One region of the Agromyces binzhouensis genome, then DNA from elsewhere that is predicted to be linked to it. Evidence: predicted binding sites of a transcription regulator. Region 1 holds the regulator's gene; the other holds the start of a gene.
What was found. The regulator LexA, encoded in region 1, represses DNA repair genes until DNA is damaged. The targets are predictions, from matches to a motif close to TCGAACANNTGTTCGA.

Region 1 (14,410 bases):
GCCCGACGGTCCATCCGTCGCCGAACTCCTCGCCGAGCCAGCGCTGCAGCGAGTCGGCGCCGAGGTTCTTCTGCACGACGAGCCACGCCGTGGCGCCGGCGTCGAGGCGGGGCAGCCATCGGCGCAGCAGCGCGTGCAGCTCGGCCTTGCCGATCCGGATGGGCGGATTCGACCAGATCACGGAGAATCGCAGGTCGTCGGGAACATCCGCGGGACTCACGGCGTTGACGTTGTGGAGTCCGAGGCGCCGGACGTTCCGGCGGACGAGGTCGAGTGCACGCTCGTTCACGTCGACGGCCCACACCGTGGCATCCGGCGACTGCAGTCCGAGCGTGAGTGCGATCGGGCCCCAGCCGGCGCCGAGGTCGAGCAGGTGTCCGGCGGCGGGAGCCTTCGGGACCTCGTCGAGGAGGACGCGGGTGCCGAGGTCGACGTGGTCGGGGCTGAAGACGCCCCCGGCGGTCTGCACCTCGACGTCGCGGCCGGCGAGTCGCACCGGGACGGTCCGGAGCGCCGCCCGGTCGGCGGGCTTGGACGAGAAGTAGTGCTCCTGCGGCATACGGGGAAACCTATCGCAGGCGAACGGAAGTAGGCTTGACACGATGAATGACGCGGCACCCGAGACCCACGACGACGCGGTCGAGCGCGTGCTGCGCAGCGCCGACGCCCGGGCGGGTGTGTCCCGGTTCGGCGGGTCCGACGCCTCGTCCATCCAGCGCGCCGGGCTCGCCGGGCACGACGACGACGGCTTCGACGGCGAGCAGTACGATCGCGAGGCGCGCGCGGCGCTCCGCCGCGTCGGCGGCCTCTCGACCGAGCTCGAGGACGTCACCGAGGTCGAGTACCGGCAGCTGCGACTCGAGAACGTCGTGCTCATCGGCGTCTACCCGCAGGGGTCGCTCGAGGACGCCGAGAACTCGCTCCGCGAGCTCGCCGCCCTCGCCGAGACGGCCGGTGCGCGCGTGCTCGACGGAGTCCTGCAGCGCCGTCCGCACCCCGACCCCAGCACCTACCTCGGCCGCGGCAAGACCGAGGAGCTCCGGCACGTGGTCGCCGCGCTCGGTGCGGACACCGTGGTCGCCGACACCGAGCTCGCCCCGAGCCAGCGTCGTGCGCTGGAGGACGCGGTCAAGGTGAAGGTGATCGACCGCACCGCCGTGATCCTGGACATCTTCAGCCAGCACGCCAAGAGCCGTGAGGGCAAGGCGCAGGTCGAGCTCGCGCAGCTCGAGTACCTCCTTCCGCGCCTGCGCGGCTGGGGCGAGTCGATGTCCCGCCAGGCCGGTGGCCAGGTCGGCGGCGCAGGTGCGGGCATGGGCTCGCGCGGTCCCGGTGAGACGAAGATCGAGCTGGACCGCCGCCGCATCCACACCCGGATGGCGAGGCTCCGTCGGCAGATCGTCGGCATGAAGCCCGCGCGCGACGCCAAGCGCGCGAACCGCAAGCGCAACGCCGTTCCGTCGGTCGCGATCGCGGGCTACACCAACGCGGGCAAGTCGAGCCTGCTCAACCGCATCACGGGCGCGGGCGTGCTGGTCGAGAACGCGCTCTTCGCCACGCTCGATGCGACCGTGCGCCGCAACACGACAGCCGACGGTCGTGTCTACACGATCGCCGACACGGTCGGCTTCGTGCGCAACCTCCCGCACCAGCTCGTCGAGGCGTTCCGGTCGACGCTCGAGGAGGTCGGCGACGCCGACCTGATCGTGCACGTCGTCGACGCCGCGCACCCCGACCCCGCCCAGCAGATCGCGACCGTGCGCGACGTCATCGGCGAGGTCGGCGCCCGCGACATCCCCGAGCTCGTCGTCTTCAACAAGGCCGACCTCGTGACGCCCGAGGACCGGCTGGTCCTGCAGGGGCTCGAGCCGAACGCCGTGTTCGCCTCGGCGCGCACCGGCGAGGGCGTCGCCGAGGTGCTCGCCGCGATCGGGCGCATGCTGCCCGACCCTGCTGTCGAGGTCGACCTCCTCGTGCCCTACGAGCGGGGCGACATCGTCTCCGCGCTGCACGAGACCGGCCGCGTGCTCTCCACCGAGTACCTCGAGGACGGGACGCGCATCCGCGCGTTGGCGTCGCCCGAGCAGGCCGCACAGCTGGAGGAGTTCCGCGTCGCGGCGCTCGCGTAGCATCCGCTCGGCCCTGCCGGGTGCCGCGACTCGCGGCACGGCCGTCGAGTCACTCGTCGTAACACCGGGAGCGGATGCCCCCGACCCGGCGTATCGTCGCACCTGATCGTGGCGAGCGGCCGGATGCCGCCCGCCTGGAGCGACCGCCGAGCCCGGCACCCGCCCGCGAGACCCACCTGCCGTTCCGGCAGGTCGGGCGCGGCGTGCCGTGCACTCGACCTCCTCGGAACTGCTCGCCACCTGGAGCGACATGACCGGAACCGAGCCCGACGGCGTCGCCGCCCGGCCGCGCGTGCCGATCTCGTTCGAGCTGTTCCCGCCGCGCACGGACGCCGCGGCGATCGCGCTCGGCCGCACCATCGACCGGCTCGCCGAGGTCGACCCCGCGTTCATCTCGGTGACGTTCGGAGCGGGCGGCTCGAGCCGCGACCGCTCGCTCACGGTGCTGCGGTACATGCTCGAGCACACGAGCGTCGAGCCGATGGCGCACCTGACCTGCGTCGGATCGAGCCACGCCGAGGCGAACCGCCTCGTCCGAGAGTTCCTCGACGCGGGCATCACGAGCTTCCTCGCGCTCCGCGGCGACCCGCCGGCCGGAGCCGCTGATGCGGAGGACGCGATCGGCGACCTGCACAGCGCCGCCGAGCTCGTGCAGCTGATCCACCGCGTCCAGGAGGAACGCGAGCCGTTCGGTCAGTCGCGGATCCCGGGCATGCCCGGGGTCACCGCGATCCGCGAGCGTCCCCGTCCGGAGCGCGTCGCCGTGGCGGCCTTCCCGACCGGCCATCCGCGTTCGCGCGGGTCGAACCAGGACGTCGACGTGCTGCTCGCGAAGGAGGTCGCAGGAGCGAACCTCGCGATCACGCAGCTCTTCTGGCACGCCGACGACTACCTGGCCTTCGTGCAACGGGCCCGGGCCGGCGGCGTGACGATCCCGATCCTCCCGGGCATCATGCCCGTGACCACGCCCGCGCGGCTCGCCCGGCTCGAGCAGCTCACCGGCGTGCCCGCGCCCGCCGCGCTCGCGATCGACCTCGAGATCGAGCCCGACGCCGACGCCCAGTTCGAGCTCGGCGTCGGATACGCCGCGGACCTGGCGGCCGGCGTGCTCGACGGCGGCGCCCCCGGACTCCATCTGTACACCTTCAACCGCCACGAGGCCGTGCTCGCCGTGCTCGACCGGCTCGGCCTCGCCACCGCCCACGCCCATGCGGGCACCGAGAGGAACACGAGAGAACGATGACCGCACCCGCCTTCCCCACCGGAACGATCCTCGGCTACCCGCGCATCGGGCGCCGACGTGAGCTCAAGCACGCCGTCGAGGCGTTCTGGGCCGGCCGGATCGACTCCGCCGAGCTCGAGCGCACCGCGGCGGCCCTTCGGGCCGCGACGCGCGAGCGACTCGCCGGGCTCGGGCTCGGCCGCACCGACTCGGCGATCCCCGAGTCCTTCTCGTACTACGACCAGGTGCTCGACGCCGCGGTCGCGGTCGGCGCGATCCCCGCGCGGTTCGAGCGCCTGCTCGGCGAGGACGGCCGGCTCGACCTGGCCGGGTACTTCACCGTCGCCCGCGGCGAGGGTGCCGACGCGCCGCTCGAGATGACGAAGTGGTTCGACTCGAACTACCACTACCTCGTGCCCGAGATCGGTCCCGACACCGCGTTCACCGCGCACGCCGACGCACTCGTCGCGCAGGTCCGCGAGGCGCGCGCGGCCGGGTTCGTCACGCGTCCGGTCCTCGTCGGACCCGTCACGTTCCTCCTGCTGGCGAAGGCGGCGGATGGCGCGCCCGAGGGCTTCCGGCCGCTCGACCGCCTCGCCGACCTCGTGCCGGTCTACCGCACGCTCCTCGCCCAGCTCGCGGCGGCCGGCGCAGAGTGGGTGCAGCTCGACGAGCCGGGGCTCGTGAGCGAGAGCCTCGACGAGCCGCGCGAGCGCGTGCTCGAGGCGGTCGCGGAGGCCTACGACGCGCTCGGCGCGGTCGACGCTCGCCCGGCGATCTTCGTCGCCGCGCCGTACGGCGACCTCGCAGAGGCGCTGCCCGTGCTCGCGGCCACCCCCGTCGAGGCGATCGGGTTCGACCTCGTCCGCGGCGACGTGCCCGCGCAGCTCGACCCGGTGACCGAGGAGGCGCTCGCCGCCAAGACCCTCGTCGCCGGCGTCGTCGACGGCCACAACATCTGGAGGGGCGACCTCGCCCACGCGTTCGCGCGTGCCGAGGCGCTTCGCTCCGTCTCGGGCTCGGTCGCCGTCTCCACGTCGACCTCGCTCCTGCACGTGCCGCACGACGTCGACGAGGAGCGCGCGCTCGATGCGCGCCTCGTGAGCTGGCTCGCCTTCGCCGACCAGAAGGTCGCCCAGGTCGCTGCGCTCGCGCGCGGCCTGGCCGAGGGGCGCGACGCGATCGCGGCCGACCTCGACGCGGCATCCGCAGCCCTCGCCGACCGCGCCGCGGCGCCGGGCGTGCGCGTGCCCGCGGTGCGGGCCCGTCTGGACGCACTCGACGCCACCGCGTTCGCGCGCGCCCCCTACGACGCCCGCGTGGCCGCGCAGGAGGACCTCGCGCTGCCCGCCCTCCCGACGACCACGATCGGCTCGTTCCCGCAGACCGCCGACATCCGCCGAGCCCGCGCGCGACTCGTGAAGGGCGAGCTGACGGATGCCGCCTACCGCGAGCTGATGCGCGAGGAGATCGCGCGCGTCATCAGGCTGCAGGAGGAGCTGGGCCTGGACGTGCTCGTGCACGGCGAGCCCGAGCGCAACGACATGGTGCAGTACTTCGCCGAGCTGCTCGACGGCTTCGCGGTCACGCAGCACGGTTGGGTGCAGTCGTACGGCTCGCGGTGCACGCGTCCGTCGATCCTCTGGGGCGACGTGTCGCGCCCTGCGCCGATGACCGTCGAGTGGTCGACGTACGCCCAGTCGCTCTCGGAGAAGCCCGTCAAGGGCATGCTCACGGGGCCGGTCACGATCCTCGCGTGGTCGTTCGTGCGCGACGACCAGCCGCTCGGCGACACGGCCCGCCAGGTCGCGCTCGCCCTGCGCGACGAGATCGGCGACCTCGAGGCGGCCGGGATCCGCGTCATCCAGGTCGACGAGCCCGCGCTCCGCGAACTGCTGCCGCTGAAGCGCGCCGACCAGCCCGCGTACCTCGACTGGTCGGTGGGGTCCTTCCGACTCGCCACGGGCGGCGCGGCGCCGGCGACGCAGGTGCACACGCACCTCTGCTACTCGGAGTTCGGCGTCGTGATCGACGCGATCCGCGAGCTCGACGCCGACGTGACCTCGATCGAGGCGGCGCGCAGCCGTATGGAGGTCGTCGGCGACCTCGCGGCGAGCGGGTTCGACCACGGCGTCGGGCCGGGCGTCTACGACATCCACTCGCCGCGCGTGCCGAGCGTCGAGGAGGTGCGCTCGCTCCTCGAGCGCGCGGTCGACGGCGTGCCCGCCGGCCGGCTCTGGGTGAACCCCGACTGCGGGCTGAAGACGCGCGGCTACGACGAGACGGTCGCCTCGCTCGCGAACATCGTCGAGGCGACGCGCTCGGTCCGCGAGGGGGTCGCGGTCCCGACGGCCTGACGAGCGTGCGCGACGGCGGATGCCGCGGGGGAGCCCGCGGCATCCGCCGTCCGTCGCCGGTGGCGGGACGACCGGTCTTCGCGAGTGCTCGCGCGGGGGCGGCTAGACCGTGCGGAGCACCGCGACGACCTTGCCGAGCACCTCGGACTCGTCGCCGAGGATGGGCTCGAAGGCCGAGTTGCGGGGGAGCAGCCAGGTGTGGCCGTCGCGCTGGCGGAAGACCTTGACGGTGGCCTCGCCGTCGAGCATCGCCGCGACGATCTCGCCGTTCTCGGCCGTCTTCTGCGAGCGGACGACGACCCAGTCGCCGTCGCAGATCGCGGCGTCGATCATCGAGTCGCCGACGACCTTCAGGATGAACAGCTCGCCCTTGCCCACGAGCTGGCGGGGAAGCGGGAAGACCTCCTCGATCTGCTGCTCGGCCGTGATGGGCACGCCTGCGGCGATGCGGCCCACCATGGGGACCATGGCCGCATCGCCGACCGGCGCGGGTTCGACCGATGCCGCGCGCTGCTCCGCCCCGGGGACGTCGATGAGGATCTCGAGCGCACGGGGACGGTTCGGGTCGCGCCGCAGGTAGCCGGCGAGCTCGAGCTGGTTCAGCTGGTGCGTGACGCTCGAGAGCGAGGAGAGTCCGACGGCGTCGCCGATCTCGCGCATGCTCGGCGGGTACCCGCGGTCGGAGACCGAGCCGCGGATGACCTCGAGGATCGCGAGCTGCTTCGGACTCAGCGTCTTGCGCCGACGCGACCGGCCGCCCGCGCCGCGTGCCTGGTCGATGTCGATGCTCACGTGCCTCGCCTCTCGTCGGGACCGCGTCGGCCCGGATGTCGGTGGTCGGTGTTCGACTGTCGTCGGACATTCGAAACTGTATCCGCCTCGCACGCGCGCGACAAACATCCGTTCGAGTGTGTCGCGGAATCCGGGCCGGAAATCCCACCCTCCGGTGCTTGCAGCTTCGATTGTTCGAAGATATATTCGGAACACAGCTTCGCATCCGGCCCTCCCGGCCGAGGGTCGGATGCGCAGCTGGAAGCCCGGGAGGTGCGGAATGAGTGCAGTGGTGATGGGGGCCGCGAGTGCGGCGCCGACGATGCCCGCGTTCGGGTCGACGACCCCGCGCGCCCGGCTGAGGCTCACCAGGCGCGGTCGCGTCGTCGTCACGGGTCTGGCTGCGCTCCCGTTGGTGCTCGGCGTCCTGGTCGGCGTGCTCTCGAGCGGTGGCGCGGTCGCCGGGATCGACGGCGGTGCCTCCGCGATGACGTTCGAGACCGTCGAGGTCGGTGCGGGCGACACACTGTGGGGCATCGCCGAGACGATCGCTCCGTCGTCCGATCCGCGCGACGTGATCTACGAGATCATGCGACTGAACGGCCTCGACGACGCCGTCGTGCAGCCCGGCCAGCAACTCGTCCTCCCCGCCGTCGGGTAGCCGTCACCCGCCGTGCTCCGGCGCCGCGAAACACGACGAGGCGCGCGGATAGCATTGATCGGTGACGAGTCTCGACGACCTGCCCATCCGCGACGATCTGCGCGGCAAGTCCCCGTACGGCGCCCCGCAGAAGCACGTGCCGGTCGCGCTCAACGTGAACGAGAACACGCATCCGATCCCCGAGGACGTCGCGCACGACATCGTCGCGCGCGTGGCGGCCGCGATCATCGGCCTGAACCGGTACCCCGACCGCGAGTTCACCGAACTGCGCACCGCGCTCGCGCGGTACCTCGGCCACGACCTCGTGCCGGAGCAGCTCTGGGCGGCGAACGGCTCGAACGAGGTCCTGCAGCACGTGCTGCAGGCCTTCGGCGGACCGGGCCGCACCGCGCTCGGCTTCGGGCCCACCTACTCCATGTACGGCCTCCTCTCGTCGGGTACCGGCACCGGGTGGATCGCCGCCGACCGCGACGGCGACTTCGAGCTCTCGCCCGAGACCGCGGTCGCGGCGATCGAGCGACACGATCCCGACGTCGTGCTGCTGTGCTCCCCGAACAACCCCACGGGCACGCCGCTCTCGCTCGAGACGATCGCCGCGGTCGCCGACGCCGCACGCGGCGTGGTCGTCGTCGACGAGGCCTACCAGGAGTTCGCCGACCCGGGCACGCCGAGTGCGTTGACCCTCCTCCAGGGGCGGCCGAGGCTCCTCGTCTCGCGGACGATGAGCAAGGCGTTCGCGTTCGCGGGGGCTCGCGTCGGCTACCTCGCCGCCGCCCCGGCGGTCATCGACGCCCTGCGCCTCGTGCGGCTCCCGTACCACCTCTCCGCACTGACCCAGGCGGCGGCGCTCGGCGCCCTCGCGCACGCCGACGAGATGCTCGCGATGGTCGATGAGATCCGCGCCCAGCGCGAGCGGATCACGCGCGAGCTCCGCGGGCTCGGCTTCCACCCGTACCGCAGCGGCGCCAACTTCGTGCTCTTCGGCGGCGTCGCCGACCCGCACGCGGTGTTCGAGGCGCTCCTCGATCGCGGCATCCTGATCCGCGAGATCGGCCTGCCGGGCTGCCTGCGCGTCACCGCGGGCACCGAGGCCGAGACCACGGCGTTCCTGGAGGCGATGGCCTCGTTCGCGCCGTCGACCCCCGCGAACGCCTGATCCAGCCCGGAATCCTCCCCGACCTCCCCGAATAGGATGACCCCATGAGCACCGACCGCCCCGCGCGCACCGCGCGCGTGCAGCGCGAGACCAGCGAGTCGAGCATCGACCTCTCCATCGACCTCGACGGGACCGGCACGAGCGACATCGAGACGAGCGTGCCGTTCTACGACCACCTGCTCACCGCGTTCGCGAAGCACTCGCTCACCGACCTCACCGTGCGCGCGAAGGGCGACATCGAGATCGACGTGCACCACACCGTCGAAGACGTCGGGATCGTGCTCGGCACGGCGATCCGGCAGGCGCTCGGCGACAAGCGCGGCATCTCCCGGTACGGCGACGCGCTCGTGCCGCTCGACGAGGCGCTCGCGCAGGCCGTCGTCGACATCTCCGGCCGGCCGTACCTCGTGCACGCGGGCGAGCCCGCCGGCTTCGAGTTCCACCTCATCGGCGGGCACTTCACGGGTTCGATGGTCCGTCACTTGTTCGAGGCGATCACCTTCAACGCGGGGCTCACGGTGCACGTCAACGTGCTCGGCGGCCGCGACCCCCACCACATCGCGGAGGCGGAGTTCAAGGCGTTCGCGCGCGCGTTCCGCCAGGCGAAGGCGTGGGACCCGCTCGTCACCGGCATCCCGTCCACGAAGGGTGCCCTGTGAGCGCCGCTCGGCGCGTCGCCGTCCTCGACTACGGATCGGGCAACGTCCACTCGGCGGTCAAGGCGCTCGAGCGCGCCGGCGCCGAGGTCGAGCTCACCGCCGATCGCCGCTCCGTCATGGAGGCGGACGGGCTCGTCGTCCCCGGCGTCGGCGCCTTCGCGGCCGTCATGGAGGGCCTGCGCTCGGTGCGGGGAGACGAGCTCATCGACCGCCGCCTCGCGGGCGGGCGCCCCGTGCTCGGCATCTGCGTCGGCATGCAGGTCATGTTCGAGCACGGCGTCGAGCGCGGCGTCGACACCGAGGGCCTCGGCGAGTGGCCGGGCGCCGTCACCGAACTGCCGAGCGAGGTGCTGCCGCACATGGGCTGGAACACCGTGCAGCCCGATGCGGGGTCCGTGCTGTTCGAGGGACTCGAGGACGAGCGCTTCTACTTCGTGCACTCGTACGGAGCGCAGACGTGGAGCCTCGACGTCATCCCGCCGTTCCCGCAGCCGAAGCTGACCTGGTCCGAGCACGGCGGGCGCTTCCTCGCCGCGGTCGAGAACGGCCCGCTGTCGGCGACCCAGTTCCACCCCGAGAAGTCGTCGGATGCCGGCATCCGCCTGCTCTCGAACTGGATCCGGTCGCTCGGCTGAGGCCCGACGCGACCTCCCGAGACCTTCGATGCGTCACGGCGTTCCGGTGCGGACTAGGATGCTGTGACTGTGCCGAGGCCGCATCTTCGGCGGCATCCGATCCGAGGACAGTGATGAGTGAGTTCAGCAAGACCCCCCGCCTGGTGCTGCTTCCGGCAGTCGACGTGGCGGGGGGCAAGGCGGTCCGCCTGACCCAGGGCGAGGCAGGGACCGAGACGAACTACGGCGACCCCGTCGACGCGGCCGCCGACTGGGCCGACCAGGGGGCCGAGTGGATCCACCTGGTCGACCTCGACGCCGCATTCGGCCGTGGGTCGAACGCCGGGATCCTGAAGAAGGTCATCCGCCAGGTGCGCGGCGTGAACGTCGAGCTCTCCGGCGGGATCCGCGACGACCGGTCGCTCGAGAACGCCCTCGAGATCGGCGCGAAGCGCATCAACCTCGGCACGGCGGCCCTCGAGAACCCGGAGTGGGCGGCATCCGTCATCGCGCAGTACGGCGAGGCGATCGCGATCGGCCTCGACGTCCGCGGCACGACCCTCGCCGCGCGCGGTTGGACGAAGGACGGCGGCGACCTCTGGCAGGTCATGGACCGCCTCGAGGACGCCGGCGCAGCCCGGTACGTCGTGACGGACGTGACGAAGGACGGCACGCTGCAGGGTCCGAACGTCGACCTGCTGCGGCAGATCATGGAGCGCACCCGCCGCCCCGTCATCGCGTCGGGCGGGGTCTCGAGCCTCGACGACATCGCGGCGCTGCGCCAGCTCGTCCCGCAGGGACTCGAGGGCACCATCATCGGCAAGGCCCTCTACGCGGGCGCGTTCACGCTGCCCGAGGCGCTGGATGTCGCTTCCCACTGATCCCTCGGCCGACTCCGCCGGGCGCCCGTGGGCGGGCCGGTCGTTCGAGTCCAACCCGCACGCGGCCGACGACGGCCGGATGCCCGAGGCGCTCGGCGCTGCCCTCGCGCGCTTCCGGACAGGTGACGGCGGGCAGGCCGAGGTCGTCGCGGCGTTCGGTGCGTCGCGCCTGCTCATCCCGCTGCTCGCCGAGCTCGGCGACGGCGGGACCGAGGTCGGCGCGCACGGCCACGCCGTGGACAAGAGCCAGGAGCTCTCGATCGTCACGGTCGAGGGGCCGGACGGGCGACGCGTGCTCCCCGTGTTCGGTTCCGTCGAGGCGATGACCGCGTGGAACCCGGTCGCGCGGCCGGTGCCCGCCGACGGCGTGCGCGTCGCGCTCGCTGCGGCCGACGACGGCACCGAGCTCGTCGTCCTCGACCCCGGCTCGCAGACCGAGTTCGTGCTGCGCCGCCCCGCGGTCTGGGCGGTCGCGCAGCAGCAGCCGTGGCATCCGCCCGTCGAGTCGGCGGCGGTCCGGGAGGCCTTCGAGCGCTCGATCGGGGGCGAGCTCGCCGTGCTCGGCGTCGACCTCGTCGCGGGCGACCCCGATGCGCGGCTGCGAGGCCCCGAGCTCGTCGTGCGGCTGCGTCTCGTCTCGGGCCTCACGCGGACCGAACTCGACGCCACGACCGCGCGACTCGCACGACGCTGGGCCGCCGACGACGCGATCGCGACCGGGGTGGACTCGCTCGCGGTGAAGCTCGTCGCGGGCGATCCGGAAGCGTCAGCGCCCGAGGCCTGACCGCCGGCCGACCGGGTCGAGGACCTCGCCCCTGCGGTGCCGGACGTTGACCGCGCCCGCGCGAGGGGGGCAGGATCGGGACTGCGCGACGACGCGTGGAAGTCCAGGTGAAACGATGTCCGACGCTCCGTCACGAACGACCCCGGCTCCCGATCTGCGACCACTCGACGCCGACCTGCTGGATCTCGCCCACCGGCACGCGGGGGAGTGGCTCGGCACGCTTCCCGAGCGTCCGATTCCGCCGCGTGCGGGCATCGAGGAGGTGATGGACGCGCTCGGCCGGGACCTGCCGGAGCACGGCGAACCGGCCGATGCCGTCATCGACCGGCTGGCCGAGGGCGCGGGGCCCGGCCTGATCGCCACCGGGTCGCCGCGGTTCTTCGGGTGGGTGATCGGCGGGACGCAGCCGGTCGCGCTCGCGGCGGACTGGCTGGTGTCGGCGTGGGACCAGAACGCCGCCCTCAGGATCATCTCACCGGGGACGATCGCTGCCGAGGGGATCGCCGCCGCGTGGGTCCTCGACCTGCTCGGCCTCCCGACCGGCAGCGACGTGGGCTTCGCGACGGGTGCGACCGCCGCGCAGTTCGCGTGCCTCGCGGCGGCGCGCGACGAGGTCCTCCGCCGGGTGGGCTGGGACGTCGAGGAGCAGGGGCTCGGCGGTGCCCCGCGCATCCGTTGGATCGCGGGGGCCGAACGACACGGAACGATGGACCTCGCGGCGCGATACCTCGGGCTCGGCTCGCCCGCGGCGGTCGCGTGCGACGACCAGGGTCGTATCAGGGCCGACGCGCTCGCCGACGAGCTGGCGCGCGGCGAGGGCCCGGCGATCGTGGCGCTGCAGGCCGGCAACATCCATTCGGGTGCCTTCGACCCGTTCGCCGAGGCGTGCCGGGTCGCGCACGAGGAGGGCGCGTGGGTGCACGTCGACGGCGCGTTCGGGCTGTGGGCAGCGGCGTCCCCGCGTTACCGGCACCTCACGGTCGGGCTCGCCGATGCGGACTCGTGGTCGACCGACGCGCACAAGACGCTGAGCGTGCCGTACGACTGCGGCATCGCGATGGTGCGCGACCCGGCGGCCATGCGGCACGCGCTCAGCATGCACGCGAGCTACCTCCAGGCCGCCGACATCGGCGCCGATCCGCACGAGAAGGTGGCCGAGCTGTCGCGTCGGGCGCGGGGCATCCCGACCTGGGCGGTGCTGCGGCACCTCGGCCGCGACGGGGTTGCGGAGCTCATCGACCGGCTCGCCGGGTCGGCAGGGATCATCGCGGACGGGTTGGCCGAACTGCCCGGCGTGCAGGTGCTGAACGAGGTGGTGTTCACCCAGGTCTGCATCGCGCTCGAGGACGACGCGACCACCGAGGCGCTGAGCGCCGCGCTCTGGGACGACGGCGAGGTGCTCGCGATGACCTCGCGCTGGCGCGACCGTGCGGTCGTGCGCTTCTCGGTGAGCAACTGGGGCACGGATGCCACGCAGGCGCGACGCACGGTCGCGGCGGTCGGGCGCGTGCTGGGCGAACTGCGGGCGGCGGATCGCTGACCGCGACCGGATCGGCGACGGTGTCGGTGGCATCCGCTTGAATGGAGGGATGACCGGGGCGCTCGACTCCTTCGCGCCCGCGACGCGGGCCTGGTTCACCGAGTCCTTCCACGAGCCGACGCCCGTGCAGGAGGCGGCGTGGCGCGCGATCTCCGGGGGCGAGCACGCGCTCGTCGTCGCGCCCACCGGTTCCGGCAAGACGCTCGCGGCGTTCCTGTCCGCGATCGACCGGCTGCACCACGAGGGTCTCACCTTCGACGCGGCGACGGGCGAGGTGCCCGAGGTTGCGCCGCGCACGACGCGCGTGCTCTACCTCTCGCCGCTCAAGGCGCTCGGCGTCGACGTCGAGCGGAACCTCCGGGCCCCGCTCGTCGGCATCGCCCGCACGGCCGCGACCCTCGGCGTCGACGTGCCCGAGGTCACGGTCGGCGTCCGCTCGGGCGACACGTCGCCGACCGACCGGCGTGCGCTCGTGAAGCGGCCGCCCGACATCCTCATCACCACGCCTGAGTCGCTCTTCCTGATGCTCACCTCGCAGGCGCGCGAGACGCTCGCGGGCGTCGAGACGGTCATCGTCGACGAGATCCACGCGCTCGCGGGCACCAAGCGGGGCGCGCACCTCGCGCTCTCGCTCGAGCGGCTCGACGAACTGGTCCCGCGTCCCGTCCAGCGCGTCGGCCTGTCCGCGACCGTGCGCCCCCACGAGGAGGTCGCCCGGTTCCTCGCCGGCACCCGGCCGGTCTCGATCGTCGCGCCGCCGTCGGGCAAGCGGTTCGACCTCCGCGTGACGGTGCCGGTCGACGACCTCGGCGACCTCTCCGGCGAGGCCGGCGGATCGGTGTGGCCGCACGTCGAGGAGGCCATCCTCGACGAGGTGCTGGCGCATCGCTCGACCATCGTGTTCGCGAACTCCCGGCGGCTCGCCGAGCGGCTGACCGCCCGGCTCAACGAACTGTGGGTCGAGCGGACGGCGCCCGACGAGGGCGCCGATGCCGATGCCGTCACCGGGGACGGCGCCGAGGGTCGCACCGACGTGCGCGCCGGGGAGGTCGCGGTCGTGGGCGCCGCCGTGGAGGCCCCGCTCGAGGCATCCGTCGCCGCGCGCATCGCCCCGCCGGCGGGCGCGGGTCGCCGCCCGCCCGCCGAACTGCCCGGCGCGTCGGGCATCACCGGCGGCGCCGCGCCGATCATCGCCCGCTCGCACCACGGTTCGGTGAGCAAGGAGGAGCGCGCGCTCGTCGAGGCCGACCTCAAGGCCGGACGACTGAAGTGCGTCGTCGCGACCTCGAGCCTGGAGCTCGGGATCGACATGGGTGCGGTCGACCTCGTCATGCAGGTCGAGTCGCCGCCGTCGGTCGCGAGCGGCCTGCAGCGCATCGGCCGCGCCGGCCACCAGGTGGGCGAGGTGTCGAAGGGCGTGCTGTTCCCGAAGCACCGCGCCGACCTGCTCCACTCCGCCGTGGTCGCCGAGCGCATGGTCGACGGTGCGATCGAGCCCATGCGGATCCCGGCGAACCCGCTCGACGTGCTCGCACAGCAGACCGTCGCGGCGTCCGCGATCGACGAGTGGGAGGTCGAGCACTGGTTCGACGTCGTCCGGCGCGCGGCGCCGTTCGGCTCGCTCCCGCGCTCGGCG
Region 2 (14,410 bases), on a different contig from region 1:
GGCCACCACCTCCAGATCGGCCAGGCGGTCGTGAACCGCGGCTCGCTGAACACCTGGCGGCGACAGCTCGCGGGCACGTCGGGGCACGCAGAGGGGTGGGCGCTCTACGCGGAGCGGCTCATGCAGGACCTCGGATACCTCGACGATCCGGCCGACCGGCTCGGAATGCTCGACGGGCAGCGCATGCGCGCCGCGCGCGTCGTGCTCGACATCGGCGTGCACCTCGGCAAGCAGCGTCCCGACGGCGAAGGGGCCTGGACGGGGGAGTACGCATTCGACTTCATGGGGCGGAACGTCAACATGCCTCCGGAGTTCGTGCGCTTCGAAGTGCACCGCTACCTGGGCTGGCCCGGGCAGGCGCCGTCGTACAAGGTCGGGCAGCGGATCTGGGAGCGGCTGCGCGATGACGTGCGCCGGCGAGAGGGCGCGGCCTTCGACATCCGCGCGTTCCACCGGCGGGCGCTCTCGCTCGGCGGCGTCGGCCTCGACACGTTGAGGGCGGCGCTGGCGGCCTGAACGCGCGCGCGTCGGACTGCGCGCCGCGCCCGGGTGCGGCGTCCGCCGCCCGTCCGAAGGTCGTGGAGCGGCGGTCCACGACACGCCCGGGTTGCCGCATGCCTCCGCGCACGGCTAGGATGGACTGTCACTCGTGTGACAATCCTGTCCGCCTGCCCGTCGCGGACCACCAAAGACAACGCTCTTTCCGCGTCGGGCCCGATATTGTCCATTCGGAGCATCCACTACATGACAACCGCAACGACCAAGGCGCCCAAGCAGGTCGCGATCAACGACATCGGATCTGCTGACGATTTCCTCGCCGCGGTCGAGAAGACGCTCAAGTTCTTCAACGACGGCGACCTCATCGAGGGCACCGTCGTGAAGATCGACCGCGACGAGGTCCTCCTCGACGTCGGCTACAAGACGGAGGGTGTCATCCCCTCCCGCGAACTTTCCATCAAGCACGACGTCGACCCCAGCGAGGTCGTCGAGGTCGGCGACTCCGTCGAGGCCCTCGTTCTCCAGAAGGAGGACAAGGAAGGCCGTCTGATCCTGTCGAAGAAGCGCGCGCAGTACGAGCGCGCGTGGGGCGACGTGGAGAAGATCAAGGAGAACGACGGCGTCGTCACCGGCTCGGTCATCGAGGTCGTCAAGGGCGGCCTCATCGTCGACATCGGCCTCCGCGGCTTCCTCCCGGCCTCGCTCATCGAGCTGCGCCGCGTCCGCGACCTCACGCCGTACCTCGGCCAGGAGATCGAGGCGAAGATCCTCGAGCTCGACAAGAACCGCAACAACGTGGTCCTGTCGCGTCGCGCCCTCCTCGAGCAGACCCAGTCCGAGTCGCGCTCGACCTTCCTGCAGAACCTCCACCCGGGCCAGATCCGCAAGGGTGTCATCTCGTCGATCGTCAACTTCGGTGCGTTCGTCGACCTCGGTGGCGTCGACGGTCTCGTCCACGTCTCGGAGCTCTCGTGGAAGCACATCGAGCACGCGTCCGAGGTCGTCGAGGTCGGCCAGGAGGTCACCGTCGAGGTGCTCTCCGTCGAGCTCGACCGCGAGCGCGTCTCGCTGTCGCTGAAGGCGACCCAGGAGGACCCGTGGCAGGTCTTCGCGCGCACGCACGCGATCGGCCAGGTCACCCCGGGCAAGGTCACGAAGCTCGTCCCGTTCGGCGCGTTCGTCCGCGTCGCGGACGGCATCGAGGGCCTCGTGCACATCTCGGAGCTGTCGGGCCGTCACGTCGAGCTCGCCGAGCAGGTCGTGTCGGTCGGCGAAGAGGTCTTCGTCAAGGTCATCGACATCGACCTCGAGCGTCGCCGCATCTCGCTGTCGCTCAAGCAGGCGAACGAGGGCGTCGACCCCGAGGGCACCGAGTTCGACCCGGCGCTCTACGGCATGCTCACCGAGTACGACGAGCAGGGCAACTACAAGTACCCCGAGGGCTTCGACCCGGAGACCAACGAGTGGCGCGAGGGCTTCGAGGCCCAGCGCGAGAAGTGGGAGCAGGAGTACGCTGCCGCCCAGGCTCGCTGGGAGGCGCACAAGAAGCAGGTCGCGGCCTCGCTCACGGCGCAGGCTTCGGACGACTCGTTCTCGGCGGGCGCCTCGTCGTTCTCGAGCGAGACCGCCGGTGCGGGCACCCTCGCCGACGACGCCTCGCTGGCGGCGCTGCGCGAGAAGCTCTCGAGCAACTAGTCGCATCGCACAGCCTCGCGCTGTTCGAACGGCATACGGAAGGCCGGTCCCCTCGGGGGCCGGCCTTCCGGCGTTCCGACCTGTTCCGCCTCCCGTGTCCGGGAGGTCCCGTGTCCGGGAGGAGCACCGTCACCAATAGAGTGGGCGTGTGTATCTGATCGGCCTCACCGGCGGCATCGCGTCGGGCAAGTCCACTGTTGCGCGCCGGCTCGTCGAGCACGGCGCCATCCACCTCGACGCGGACCAGCTCGCCCGACGCGTGGTCGAGCCGGGAACGACGTGTCTTCAGGCGATCGTCGACGAGTTCGGCGAGGACGTGCTCCGTTCGGACGGCACCCTCGATCGTCAGCGGCTCGGCGAGATCGTGTTCGGCGATGACGAGGCGCGCACGCGGCTGAACGCGATCGTGCACCCGGCGGTGCGAGAGCTGTCCGGGAGACTCATCGCCAAGGCCGAGCAGGAGGACCCCGACGCGGTGATCGTGTACGACGTCCCACTCCTCGTCGAGGCCCAGGTCGACCATCCGTTCGACCTCGTGGTCGTCACGAGCGCGCCGAAGCGCGCACAGGTCAAGCGCCTCGTGGAGGAGCGCGGCCTCGATCCGATCCAGGCGGAGGCCCGCGTCGACGCGCAGGTCGGTGATGCCGAACGACGTGCCGTGGCGGATGTCGTCATCGACACCGGGGGCACGATCGCGCACACCATGAGCCAGGCCGATGCCCTGTGGGTGGACATCGAGCGAACACGGCACGCGAACCACGGCTGAGCCGGTCGGCGCGGGGGTCGGGCCTTCTCGGGCCGCGGTGTCGGTTGCCGAACCTAGACTGGAATCCATGCAGTCCACCCGTTCCGTGCGCCCGTTCGAGGTCGTCAGCGACTACGCCCCGAGCGGAGACCAGCCGAAGGCGATCGCCGACCTGGCGGCCCGGATCAACGCCGGCGAGACCGACGTGGTGCTGCTCGGCGCGACCGGCACCGGCAAGTCCGCGACGACGGCGTGGTTGATCGAACAGGTGCAGCGGCCGACGCTCGTGCTCGCCCACAACAAGACCCTCGCGGCCCAGCTCGCCAACGAGTTCCGCGAGCTCATGCCGAACAACGCGGTCGAGTACTTCGTCTCGTACTACGACTACTACCAGCCCGAGGCGTACGTGCCGCAGACGGACACGTTCATCGAGAAGGACTCCTCGATCAACGCCGAGGTCGAGCGGCTCCGGCACTCGACGACGAACTCGCTGCTCAGTCGCCGCGACGTGGTCGTGGTGTCGACCGTCTCGTGCATCTACGGCCTCGGCACGCCCGAGGAGTACCTCAGCGCGATGATGCCGCTGCAGGTCGGCCAGCGCGTCGACCGCGACTGGCTCATCCGGAAGTTCGTGTCGATGCAGTACCAGCGCAACGACGTCGACTTCTCACGGGGCACCTTCCGCGTGCGCGGCGACACGATCGAGATCATCCCGGTCTACGAGGAGCACGCGATCCGGATCGAGATGTTCGGCGACGAGGTCGAGGCGCTGCACAGCCTGCATCCGCTCACGGGAACCGTCGTGGCGAAGCTCGACGCGGTGCCCGTGTTCCCGGCCTCGCACTACGTGGCGAGCGTCGACGTCATGCAGCGGGCCATCGGGACGATCCGCGACGAGCTCGACGAACGACTCCAGGAGCTCGAACGCGAGGGCAAGCTGCTCGAGGCGCAGCGACTGCGCATGCGGACGACGTTCGACCTCGAGATGATGGAGCAGATCGGCTTCTGCTCGGGCATCGAGAACTACTCGCGGCACATCGACGGGCGGGCGCCGGGCGAGGCGCCGCACTGCCTCCTCGACTACTTCCCCGACGACCTCCTGGTCGTGATCGACGAGTCGCACGTGACCGTGCCGCAGATCGGCGCGATGTACGAGGGCGACGCCTCGCGCAAGCGCACGCTGGTCGAGCACGGGTTCCGCCTGCCGAGCGCACTCGACAACCGGCCGTTGAAGTGGGACGAGTTCAAGGACCGCGTCGGGCAGACCGTGTACCTGTCGGCGACGCCCGGCCGGTACGAGATGGGCATCGCCGACGGCGTGGTCGAGCAGATCATCCGTCCGACCGGTCTCGTCGACCCCGAGATCGTCGTGAAGCCCACGAAGGGGCAGATCGACGACCTGCTCGAGGAGATCCGGGCGCGCGCCGAGCGCGACGAGCGCGTGCTCGTCACGACGCTCACCAAGCGCATGGCGGAGGAGCTCACCGACTTCCTCACCGAGGCGGGCGTCCGCGTGCGCTACCTCCACTCCGACGTCGACACGCTCCGCCGCGTCGAGCTGCTGACCGAGCTGCGGGCGGGCGTCTACGACGTGCTCGTGGGCATCAACCTCCTCCGCGAGGGACTCGACCTGCCCGAGGTCTCGCTCGTCGCGATCCTCGACGCCGACAAGGAGGGGTTCCTGCGCTCCTCGACCTCGCTCATCCAGACGATCGGGCGCGCGGCACGCAACGTCTCGGGCCAGGTCCACATGTACGCCGACGTGATGACCGACTCGATGCAGCTCGCGATCGAGGAGACCAATCGGCGTCGCGACAAGCAGCTCGAGTACAACCGCGTCAACGCGATCGACCCGACGCCGCTCCGCAAGCGGATCGCCGACATCACCGAGGTGCTCGCGCGGGAGGAGGCCGACACGGCCGCGCTCCTCGCCGGTCGCGACGGGCGGAAGACCTCGCCGGTGCCGATCAAGCGCGATGGCATCGCCGCTGCGGGGGCGAACGACCTCGAGGAGCTCATCCGCGACCTCAACGACCAGATGCTCGAGGCCGCCGGCGAGCTGAAGTTCGAGCTCGCCGCACGACTGCGCGACGAGGTCTCCGAGCTGAAGCGGGAACTCCGCCAGATGGAGAAGGCGGGGCACCTCGGCTGACCTGCCGCGCCGGGGCCGGAGCGCCGAGTCGACCCGTCGATCGAACGTGTGTTCGCTCTCAGCAGGTGCACGCGCGGCGTCGGTGTCGGAGGCCGTTCGTAGACTCGTAGGGTGCCAGTTTCACGTCTCGATGCCCATTCGCGCCTGAGTGTCCGCGGGGCACGCGTCCACAACCTGCGCGACGTCGATGTCGAGATCCCACGGGATGCGATGGTCGTGTTCACCGGTCTCTCGGGCTCGGGCAAGTCGTCGCTCGCATTCGACACGATCTTCGCCGAGGGCCAGCGTCGATACGTCGAGTCGCTCTCCGCGTACGCGCGGCAGTTCCTCGGCCAGGTCGATCGGCCCGACGTCGACTTCATCGAGGGCCTGAGCCCGGCGGTCTCGATCGACCAGAAGTCGACGAACCGCAATCCGCGATCGACGGTCGGCACGATCACCGAGATCTACGACTACATGCGACTGCTCTGGGCGCGCATCGGCGTGCCGCACTGCCCGGTCTGCGGCGAGCGGATCCAGCGCCAGACCGTGCAGCAGATCGCGGATCGACTGATGGAGCTCGAGACCGGCACTCGGTTCCAGGTGCTGAGCCCCGTCGTCTCGCAGAAGAAGGGCGAGTTCGTCGACCTCTTCCGCGAGCTCTCCGGGCAGGGGTACTCCCGCGCGGTCGTCGACGGCGAGCTGATCCGCCTCGACGAGGCTCCGAAGCTGAAGAAGCAGGTCAAGCACGACATCTCCGTCGTGATCGATCGGCTCGTGGCATCCGATGACCTCCTGGGTCGACTCACCGATTCGCTCGAGACGGCCCTGCGGCTGACCGACGGCGTGGTCCAGGTGAACTACGTCGACCGCGAGGGCGATGCCGCGTGGCAGACGTTCTCCGAGAAGCTCAGCTGCCCCAACCAGCACCCGATCGCGCTCACCGAGATCGAGCCGCGGACCTTCTCGTTCAACGCGCCCTTCGGTGCGTGCCCCGAGTGCTCCGGGCTCGGCACGCGCATGTCGGTCGACGAGGAGCTCCTTCTCGGCGACCCGACGCTCAGCATCGCCGAGGGCGTGATCCTGCCGTGGACCTCGCAGGGCAAGAGCCTCTACAACTACTACGAGAAGCTCCTCGACGGACTGGCTCGCGACCTCGGCTTCTCGCTCGACACGCCGTGGGAGGACCTCGACGCAGACGCCCGCCACGCGGTCCTGCGCGGCGACAACTTCGAGGTGCGAGTGCGCTGGCGCAACCGGTACGGGCGCGAGATGAGCTACACCTCGGGCTTCGAGGGGGTCGTGCCCTACATCGAACGCCAGTACCTCCAGGCCGAGACCGACGTGCAGCGCGCGCGCTGGGCCGAGTACCTCCGCGAGATCCCCTGCCCGGTGTGCCGCGGCGACCGGCTGAAGCCCGAGGTGCTCGCGGTCCTCGTCCACGACGCCTCGATCGCCGACGTGTGCCGACTCAGCCTGCACGACGCGCGCGCGTTCATGGACCGCCTCGAGCTGACCGACCGCGAGCAGGCGATCGCGGCGCAGGTGCTCCGCGAGATCAAGCTCCGACTCGACTTCCTCATCCGCGTCGGGCTCAGCTACCTCGACCTCGCCCGGGCCGCGGGCACCCTCTCCGGCGGCGAGGCGCAGCGCATCCGGCTCGCGACCCAGATCGGGTCGGGTCTCACGGGCGTGCTGTACGTGCTCGACGAGCCGAGCATCGGCCTGCACCAGCGAGACAACCGCAGGCTGATCGACACCCTCGTCGCCCTCCGCGACCTCGGCAACACGCTGATCGTCGTCGAGCATGACGAGGACACGATCCGCACGGCCGACTGGATCGTCGACATCGGACCCGGGGCGGGCGTGCACGGCGGCACGGTCGTGCACAGCGGCAGCTATGCCGACCTGATGAAGAACACCGAGTCGCTCACCGGCGACTACCTCGCCGGGCGCAAGGAGATCCCGATCCCGCCGACGCGTCGTCCGGTCGATCCCTCGCGGGTGATCCGGGTCGAGGGAGCACAGGCGAACAATCTCCGCGGCGTCGACGTCGAGTTCCCGCTCGGGACCTTCACGGCGGTCACGGGCGTGAGCGGGTCGGGCAAGTCGTCGCTCGTGAACGACATCCTGTACCGGGTGCTCGCCAATCGACTGAACGGGGCGCGCAAGGTCCCCGGCAAGCATCGTCGGGTCAGCGGCCTCGAGCACCTCGACAAGGTGGTCCACGTCGACCAGGCCCCGATCGGCCGCACCCCGCGATCGAACCCGGCGACCTACACGGGCGTCTTCGACCGCATCCGCACGCTGTTCTCCGAGACCGCCGAGGCCAAGGCCCGCGGCTACCTGCCGGGCCGGTTCAGCTTCAACGTCAAGGGCGGCCGCTGCGAGGCGTGCTCGGGTGACGGCACGATCAAGATCGAGATGAACTTCCTCCCCGACGTGTACGTCGCGTGCGAGGTCTGCGGCGGCAAGCGCTACAACCGCGAGACGCTGCAGGTGCACTACAAGGGCCGGAACATCGCCGAGGTGCTCGAGATGCCGATCAGCGAGGCGGCCGAGTTCTTCGAGCCGATCTCGGCGATCCACCGCTACCTCAAGACGCTCGTCGACGTCGGCCTGGGCTACGTGCAGCTCGGTCAGAGCGCGACGACGCTCTCCGGCGGCGAGGCGCAGCGGGTGAAGCTCGCCACGGAGCTCCAGCGCCGGTCGAACGGGCGCAGCGTGTACGTGCTCGACGAGCCCACGACCGGCCTGCACTTCGAAGACGTGCGGAAGCTCCTGAAGGTGCTCGGCAAGCTCGTCGAGAAGGGCAACACCGTCATCGTCATCGAGCACAGCCTCGACGTCATCAAGTCCGCCGACTGGATCATCGACCTCGGGCCGGAGGGCGGGTCGGGCGGTGGCCAGGTCGTCGCGACGGGCACGCCGGAGCAGGTCGCCGAGGTCCACGAGAGCCACACGGGGTACTTCCTGCGCGAGATCTTCGAGGCCGCCGCCGGCCCGGCGGTCGCCGCCAGCTGAACATGGCCGACACCGTCCCGTACCGTCCGCGGCCGGGGGAGATCCCGACCCGTCCGGGCGTCTACCGGTTCCGCGACGCCGACCGACGCGTGCTCTACGTCGGCAAGGCCATGAACCTCCGCGCCCGGCTGTCGAACTACTTCGCCCCGCTGCACACCCTCCACGAGCGCACCCGCCGCATGGTCACGACCGCGGCGTCGGTCGAGTGGACCGTGGTCGGCAACGACATCGAGGCGCTCCAGCTCGAGTACACGTGGATCAAGGAGTTCGATCCGCCGTTCAACGTCAAGTACCGCGACGACAAGTCGTACCCGTACCTCGCGGTGACGCTCGCCGACGAGGCGCCGCGCGCGATCGTCACCCGGCGCCGCGGTATCCCCGGTGCCAGGTACTTCGGCCCGTACCCGAAGGTGTGGGCGGTCAACGAGACGCTGGACCTGCTCCTGAAGCTCTTCCCGATCCGCACCTGCAAGGACTCCGACTACAAGAGGGCGATCCAGACCGGCAAGCCCTGCTTCGCCGGCCAGATCGGGCGGTGCTTCGGCCCGTGCTCGGGTCGGGTCACGATCGCGGAGCATCGGGCGAACGTCGACCGGTTCGTGGCGTTCATGCAGAACCAGGACCGCCGCATCATCACCGACCTCACGCAGCAGATGCGGGCCGCCGCGGCGGTGCAGGACTACGAGACCGCGGCGCGACGGCGCGACGAGTTGCAGGCGGCGGAGTCGTTCTTCGAGAAGAGCGCGGTCGTCCTGCGCGAACACGTGGACGTCGACGTGTTCGGCATCGACCACGACGAGCTGGCGGCGGCTGTGCACCTCTTCATGGTCCGCGGCGGCCGGATCCGGGGCGTGCGTTCCTGGACGGTCGACACCGAGCTCGACATGAGCCTCGGCGATCTCGTCGACTCGGTGGTGCAGAACGCGTACGGCGATGACATCCGTCCGCCGGCAGAGGTCGTCGTCCCGGCGCTGCCCGACGACGCCGAGGCGCTCGAGGGCTGGCTCGCGGCGCTCGGCAGCCGGAAGGTGCGTCTGCGTGCCGCCCGCCGGGGCGACAAGGCGGCGCTCCTCGACACGGCGACCCAGAACGCACGCCAGACGCTCATGCTGTACAAGACGCGGCGGAGCGCCGACTTCACGGCGCGCTCCCGTGCGCTCGAGGACATCCAGGAAGCGCTCGGCATGGCCGATGCGCCGCTTCGCATCGAGTGCTTCGACGTCTCGCACCTGAGCGGCACGAACGTCGTCGCGTCGATGGTCGTCTTCGAGGACGGACTGCCGCGCAAGGACGAGTACCGTCGCTTCACGATCCCGAGCACCACCGACGACACCGACTCGATCCAGCAGGTGCTCACGCGTCGTCTCGCGTACCTCGCATCACCCGATGACGCGAACGGGGCGGATGCCGCGGCCGACGCCCCGGTCGGCGGCGACGGCGCGGAGGCGCTCGACCCGCCCGTCGACGACGGCGAGGCCGTGGTTTCGCCGCGTCGCGCCAAGTTCGCGTACCGGCCGAACCTGCTCGTCGTCGACGGAGGGCAGCCGCAGGTCGCCGCGGCCGAGCGGGCCCTCCGCGAGTCCGGGGTCGGCGGCGTCTACCTCTGCGGCATCGCCAAGCGCCTCGAGGAGATCTGGACCCCGGATTCCGACTACCCGGTGATCCTTCCCCGCAACAGCGACGCACTCTTCCTCTTCCAGCGCATCCGCGACGAGGCGCATCGCTTCGCGATCACCCACCAGCGGCAGCGCCGCAAGCGCGACATCACGACGGTCCTCTCCGAGGTTCCCGGGCTCGGCCCCGCCCGTGTCAAGGCGCTGCTCAAGCACTTCGGCTCGGTCGCGCGTCTCCGCGGGGCCGACGAGGCGGCGATCGCCGAGGTCCCGGGCATCGGCCCGAGCCTCGCATCGGCGATCCGCTCGCACCTGGAGGGATCGCACCGCTCCGCCGCCGACTAGGCTGGACCACCGGGGGAACGCAGGAAGGGAGCGCCGAGCGAGATGACCGACGGCGATCGCCAGGAGATGCTCATCGTCACGGGGATGTCGGGAGCAGGACGCTCCACCGTCGCCGACGCACTCGAGGATCTCGGCTGGTACGTCGTCGACAACCTCCCGCCCCAGATGCTCCGCCCCCTCGTCGAGCTCGCCCAGCGAGCGGGAGCATCGCTTCCGCGGATCGCCGCGGTCGTCGACATCCGGGGAGGCACGTTCTTCTCGGAGCTGCAGGAGATGGTCGAGTCGCTCCGCGACAAGGTGGACGTCCGCGTCGTCTTCCTCGACGCGAACGACGCGGTCCTCGTACGCCGGTTCGAGTCGGTGCGCCGACCGCACCCGCTGCAGGGCGACGGAACGCTGCTCGACGGGATCGCCGCCGAACGCACACGGCTCGCGGAGGTGCGCGAATCGAGCGACATCATCGTCGACAGCTCCGACCTCAACATCCACCAGCTCGCGACCCTCGTCACCGAGACCTTCGCCGAGGAGAACCGCCCGGGCCTGCGCGTGATCGTCCAGAGCTTCGGGTTCAAGTACGGCCTGCCGCCGGACGCGGACCTCGTCGCCGACGCGCGATTCCTTCCGAATCCGTTCTGGGAGCCGGAGCTGCGCGCCCACACGGGCGAGGACCCCGAGGTCGCCGAGTTCGTGCTCGGCCAGCCCGGAGCGCGTGAGTTCCTCGACGCGTACGTCGCGGCGCTCCGCCCGGTCCTCGAGGGCTACCAACGCGAGAACAAGCGCCACGCGACCATCGCGCTCGGCTGCACCGGCGGGAAGCACCGCTCCGTGGCCCTGGTGCGCGAGCTCGCGGCGCGACTGAGATCGATCCCCGGGCTCGCGGTGAGCGTGAAGCACCGCGATCTCGGACGGGAATGAACCGGCGCCGACGGCGCCGACGCAGCACAGAGAGGACGACCACGTGGCCCTGACCGCTGAGGTGAAAGAGGAGCTGGCGAAGGTCGAGGTCGCCCGGACCTCGGTTCGAGCCGCGGAGCTGGCATCCGTGCTCCGATTCGCCGGGGGACTCCACATCATCTCGAGCCGGATCGCCATCGAGGCCGAGCTCGACGCGCCGTCGATCGCGCGCAGGGTGACCCGCGACCTCGGCGAGCTCTACGGCGTCCGGCCCGACGTCTCGGTGATCTCCGCATCCGGCCTGCGCCGGACGAACCAGTACCTCGTGCGCGTGCTCGACGGCGGCGAGACGCTCGCGCGTCAGACCGGGCTCCTCGACGCGCGCCGCCGCCCCGTGCGCGGACTCCCCAACAAGCTGACGACCGGTTCGCGCGACGAGGTGGCGGCCGTGTGGCGCGGCGCGTTCCTGGCCCGGGGGAGCCTCACCGACCCCGGCCGGTCTGCAGCGCTCGAGGTGACCTGCCCCGGCGGAGAGACGGCGATGGCGCTCGTGGGGGCGGCCGGGCGGCTCGGCGTCTCCGCGAAGGCCCGTGAGGTGCGCGGCGTGCACCGGGTCGTGATCCGCGACGGCGAGGCGATCAGCGCGATGCTCGCACTGATGGGCGCCGAGGAGACGGTCCGGAACTGGGAGGAGCTCCGCCAGCGACGGGAGGTCCGGGCGACGGCGAACCGGCTCGTGAACTTCGACGACGCGAACCTCCGGCGTTCCGCCCAGGCGGCCGTCGCGGCCTGCGCCCGGGTCGAGCGGGCCATGGAGATCCTCGGCGACGAGATCCCCGACCACCTGAAGTACGCCGGCGACCTGCGCCTGGCGCACCGCGACGCGAGCCTCGACGAGCTCGGCCACCACGCCGACCCGCCGCTGACGAAGGACGCGGTCGCGGGGCGCATCCGTCGACTGCTCGCGATGGCCGACAAGCGCGCGGTCGAACTCGGCGTGCCGGGCACCGAGGCGAACCTCCCGCCCGACCTCGACGACGTCTGAACGGCGCCCGATCGGCGCCCGAACGCCGTCAACCCCCGTCATCCGGCCCGACCACGGGCATAGGATCGAGAACGCCGCGGTCCCCGGGCAGACGTCCGGTTCACCCGGCTGCTGACAAGGAGAAGCAATGGCTGACTACACCCTCCCTGAGCTCGCCTACGATTACGCGGCGCTCGAGCCGTCGATCAGCGGCACGATCATGGAGTTGCACCACTCGAAGCACCACCAGGCCTACGTGACCGGTGCGAACACGGCGCTCGCCCAGCTCGCCGAGGCGCGCGACTCCGGCAACCTGGCCAACGTGAACAAGCTCGAGAAGGACCTCGCGTTCAACCTCGGCGGCCACGTCAACCACTCGATCTTCTGGACCAACATGTCGCCCGACGGCGGCGACAAGCCGACCGGTGAGCTCGCCGCGGCGATCGACGACCACTTCGGCTCGTTCGACAAGTTCCAGGCGCACTTCACGGCGACCGCGCTCGGCGTGCAGGGCTCGGGCTGGGCCGTGCTCGCCTGGGACTCGATCGGGCAGCGCCTGATCATCGTCCAGTTCTTCGACCAGCAGGCGAACTTCCCGGCGGGCGTCGTCCCGCTGCTGATGCTGGACGTGTGGGAGCACGCGTACTACCTCGACTACCGGAACGCGCGCGCCGACTACGTGAAGGCGTTCTGGAACATCGTGAGCTGGGAGAACGTCCAGCAGCGCTTGCAGGCCGCCACTGAGAAGACCTCAGGCCTGCTGCTACTGTCATAGCGGATGGTGTCCCCGGGCGCCGTCCGGGGACACCGCCGTCCGGTCAGATCCATCTCGAAGGCGCGATCGCGCCCGTACCTACAGGGGAGATTCCTGTGTCCGTAAAGATCGGCATCAACGGCTTCGGCCGCATCGGCCGCAACTACTTCCGCGCCGCGCTCGCGCAGGGCGCGGACCTCGAGATCGTCGCGGTGAACGACCTCACCGACAACAAGACCCTCGCGCACCTGCTGAAGTACGACTCGATCACCGGGCGCCTCGACGTCTCGGTCGAGTACGACGACGACAACCTCATCGTCGACGGCAAGGCGATCAGGGCGTTCGCGGAGCGCGACCCCGCGAACCTGCCCTGGGGCGACCTCGGCGTCGACATCGTCATCGAGTCGACCGGCTTCTTCACCAAGGCCGCAGATGCGCGCAAGCACCTCGACGCCGGCGCGAAGAAGGTCCTCATCTCGGCGCCCGCGACCGACGAGGACGCCACGTTCGTGATGGGCGTGAACGAGGACTCGTACGACCCCGACACGCACCACATCATCTCGAACGCGTCGTGCACCACGAACTGCCTCGCACCGCTCGCGAAGGTCTTCAACGACGAGTTCGGCATCGAGCGCGGCCTGATGACGACCGTCCACGCGTACACGGCCGACCAGAACCTGCAGGACGGCCCGCACAAGGACCTCCGCCGCGCACGCGCCGCCGCCGTCAACATCGTCCCGACCTCGACCGGTGCGGCCAAGGCCATCGGCCTCGTGCTGCCCGAGCTCGTCGGCAAGCTCGACGGCTTCGCGCTGCGGGTTCCCGTGCCCACCGGCTCGATCACGGACCTCACCGTGACGTCGTCGCGCCCGGTCACGGTCGACGAGGTCAAGGCCGCCTACAAGAAGGCAGCCGAGGGCCCGATGAAGGGCATCCTCAAGTACACCGAGGACCCGATCGTGTCGAGCGACATCGTCACCGACCCGCATTCGTCGATCTTCGATTCCGGCCTGCTGCGGGTCCTGGGCGACCAGGTGAAGCTCTCGTCGTGGTACGACAACGAGTGGGGCTACTCGAACCGGTTGGTCGACCTGACCGAGTACGTCGCAGAGCGACTCTGAATCGAGCTGACGTGACCCTCAGGACCATCGATTCCCTGGGTCCGCTCGCCGGCACGCGTGTCGTCGTCCGCTGCGATCTCAACGTCCCCCTGAAGGACGGAGTCATCACGGACGACGGCCGCGTGCGCGCGTCGGTCCCCACGCTCGCCGCGCTCGTCGAACAGGGCGCCAAGGTGATCGTGATCTCCCACCTGGGCCGCCCCGAGGGCGCGCCCGACCCGAAGTACAGCCTCGAGCCGGTGGCGGTCCGCCTCGGCGAGGTGCTCGATGCCCCGGTCGCGTTCGCGACCGACACGGTCGGCGAGGATGCGGCGGCGAAGGTGGCCGCCCTCGGCGACGGCGAGGTGCTCGTGCTCGAGAACCTCCGGTTCAACCCGGGCGAGACGAGCAAGAACGAGGCCGAGCGCACCGCGTTCGCGGGTCGGCTCGCCGAGTTCGCCGATGCCGTCGTCTCCGACGGCTTCGGCGTCGTCCACCGCAAGCAGGCGAGCGTGTACGAGCTCGAGCAGCTCCGCCCGAGCGCGGCGGGCAGGCTCATCGCCGCCGAGCTCGACGTGCTCGACCGC

Region 2: uvrA (excinuclease ABC subunit UvrA) is a predicted target of LexA. The motif match lies at 5,131-5,146, and genes of this name have one in related genera.

Annotation. Positions count from the first base shown of each region.
Region 1 is NZ_JBHXVJ010000002.1:405,446-419,855, forward strand. It holds gene ACFVHK_RS05615 (class I SAM-dependent methyltransferase) at 1-559, opposite strand, end outside; gene hflX (GTPase HflX) at 603-2,129, shown strand; gene ACFVHK_RS05625 (methylenetetrahydrofolate reductase) at 2,380-3,372, shown strand; gene metE (5-methyltetrahydropteroyltriglutamate--homocysteine S-methyltransferase) at 3,369-5,708, shown strand; gene lexA (transcriptional repressor LexA) at 5,811-6,488, opposite strand; gene ACFVHK_RS05640 (LysM peptidoglycan-binding domain-containing protein) at 6,760-7,140, shown strand; gene ACFVHK_RS05645 (histidinol-phosphate transaminase) at 7,202-8,296, shown strand; gene hisB (imidazoleglycerol-phosphate dehydratase HisB) at 8,341-8,955, shown strand; gene hisH (imidazole glycerol phosphate synthase subunit HisH) at 8,952-9,590, shown strand; gene priA (bifunctional 1-(5-phosphoribosyl)-5-((5-phosphoribosylamino)methylideneamino)imidazole-4-carboxamide isomerase/phosphoribosylanthranilate isomerase PriA) at 9,704-10,450, shown strand; gene ACFVHK_RS05665 (SseB family protein) at 10,434-11,234, shown strand; gene ACFVHK_RS05670 (pyridoxal phosphate-dependent decarboxylase family protein) at 11,350-12,774, shown strand; gene ACFVHK_RS05675 (Lhr family ATP-dependent helicase) at 12,824-14,410, shown strand, end outside.
Region 2 is NZ_JBHXVJ010000006.1:48,455-62,864, reverse strand. It holds gene ACFVHK_RS11515 (DUF885 domain-containing protein) at 1-516, shown strand, start outside; gene rpsA (30S ribosomal protein S1) at 745-2,193, shown strand; gene coaE (dephospho-CoA kinase) at 2,342-2,959, shown strand; gene uvrB (excinuclease ABC subunit UvrB) at 3,027-5,090, shown strand; gene uvrA (excinuclease ABC subunit UvrA) at 5,202-8,093, shown strand; gene uvrC (excinuclease ABC subunit UvrC) at 8,096-10,051, shown strand; gene rapZ (RNase adapter RapZ) at 10,094-10,966, shown strand; gene whiA (DNA-binding protein WhiA) at 11,010-11,990, shown strand; gene ACFVHK_RS11475 (superoxide dismutase) at 12,118-12,744, shown strand; gene gap (type I glyceraldehyde-3-phosphate dehydrogenase) at 12,840-13,844, shown strand; gene ACFVHK_RS11465 (phosphoglycerate kinase) at 13,856-14,410, shown strand, end outside.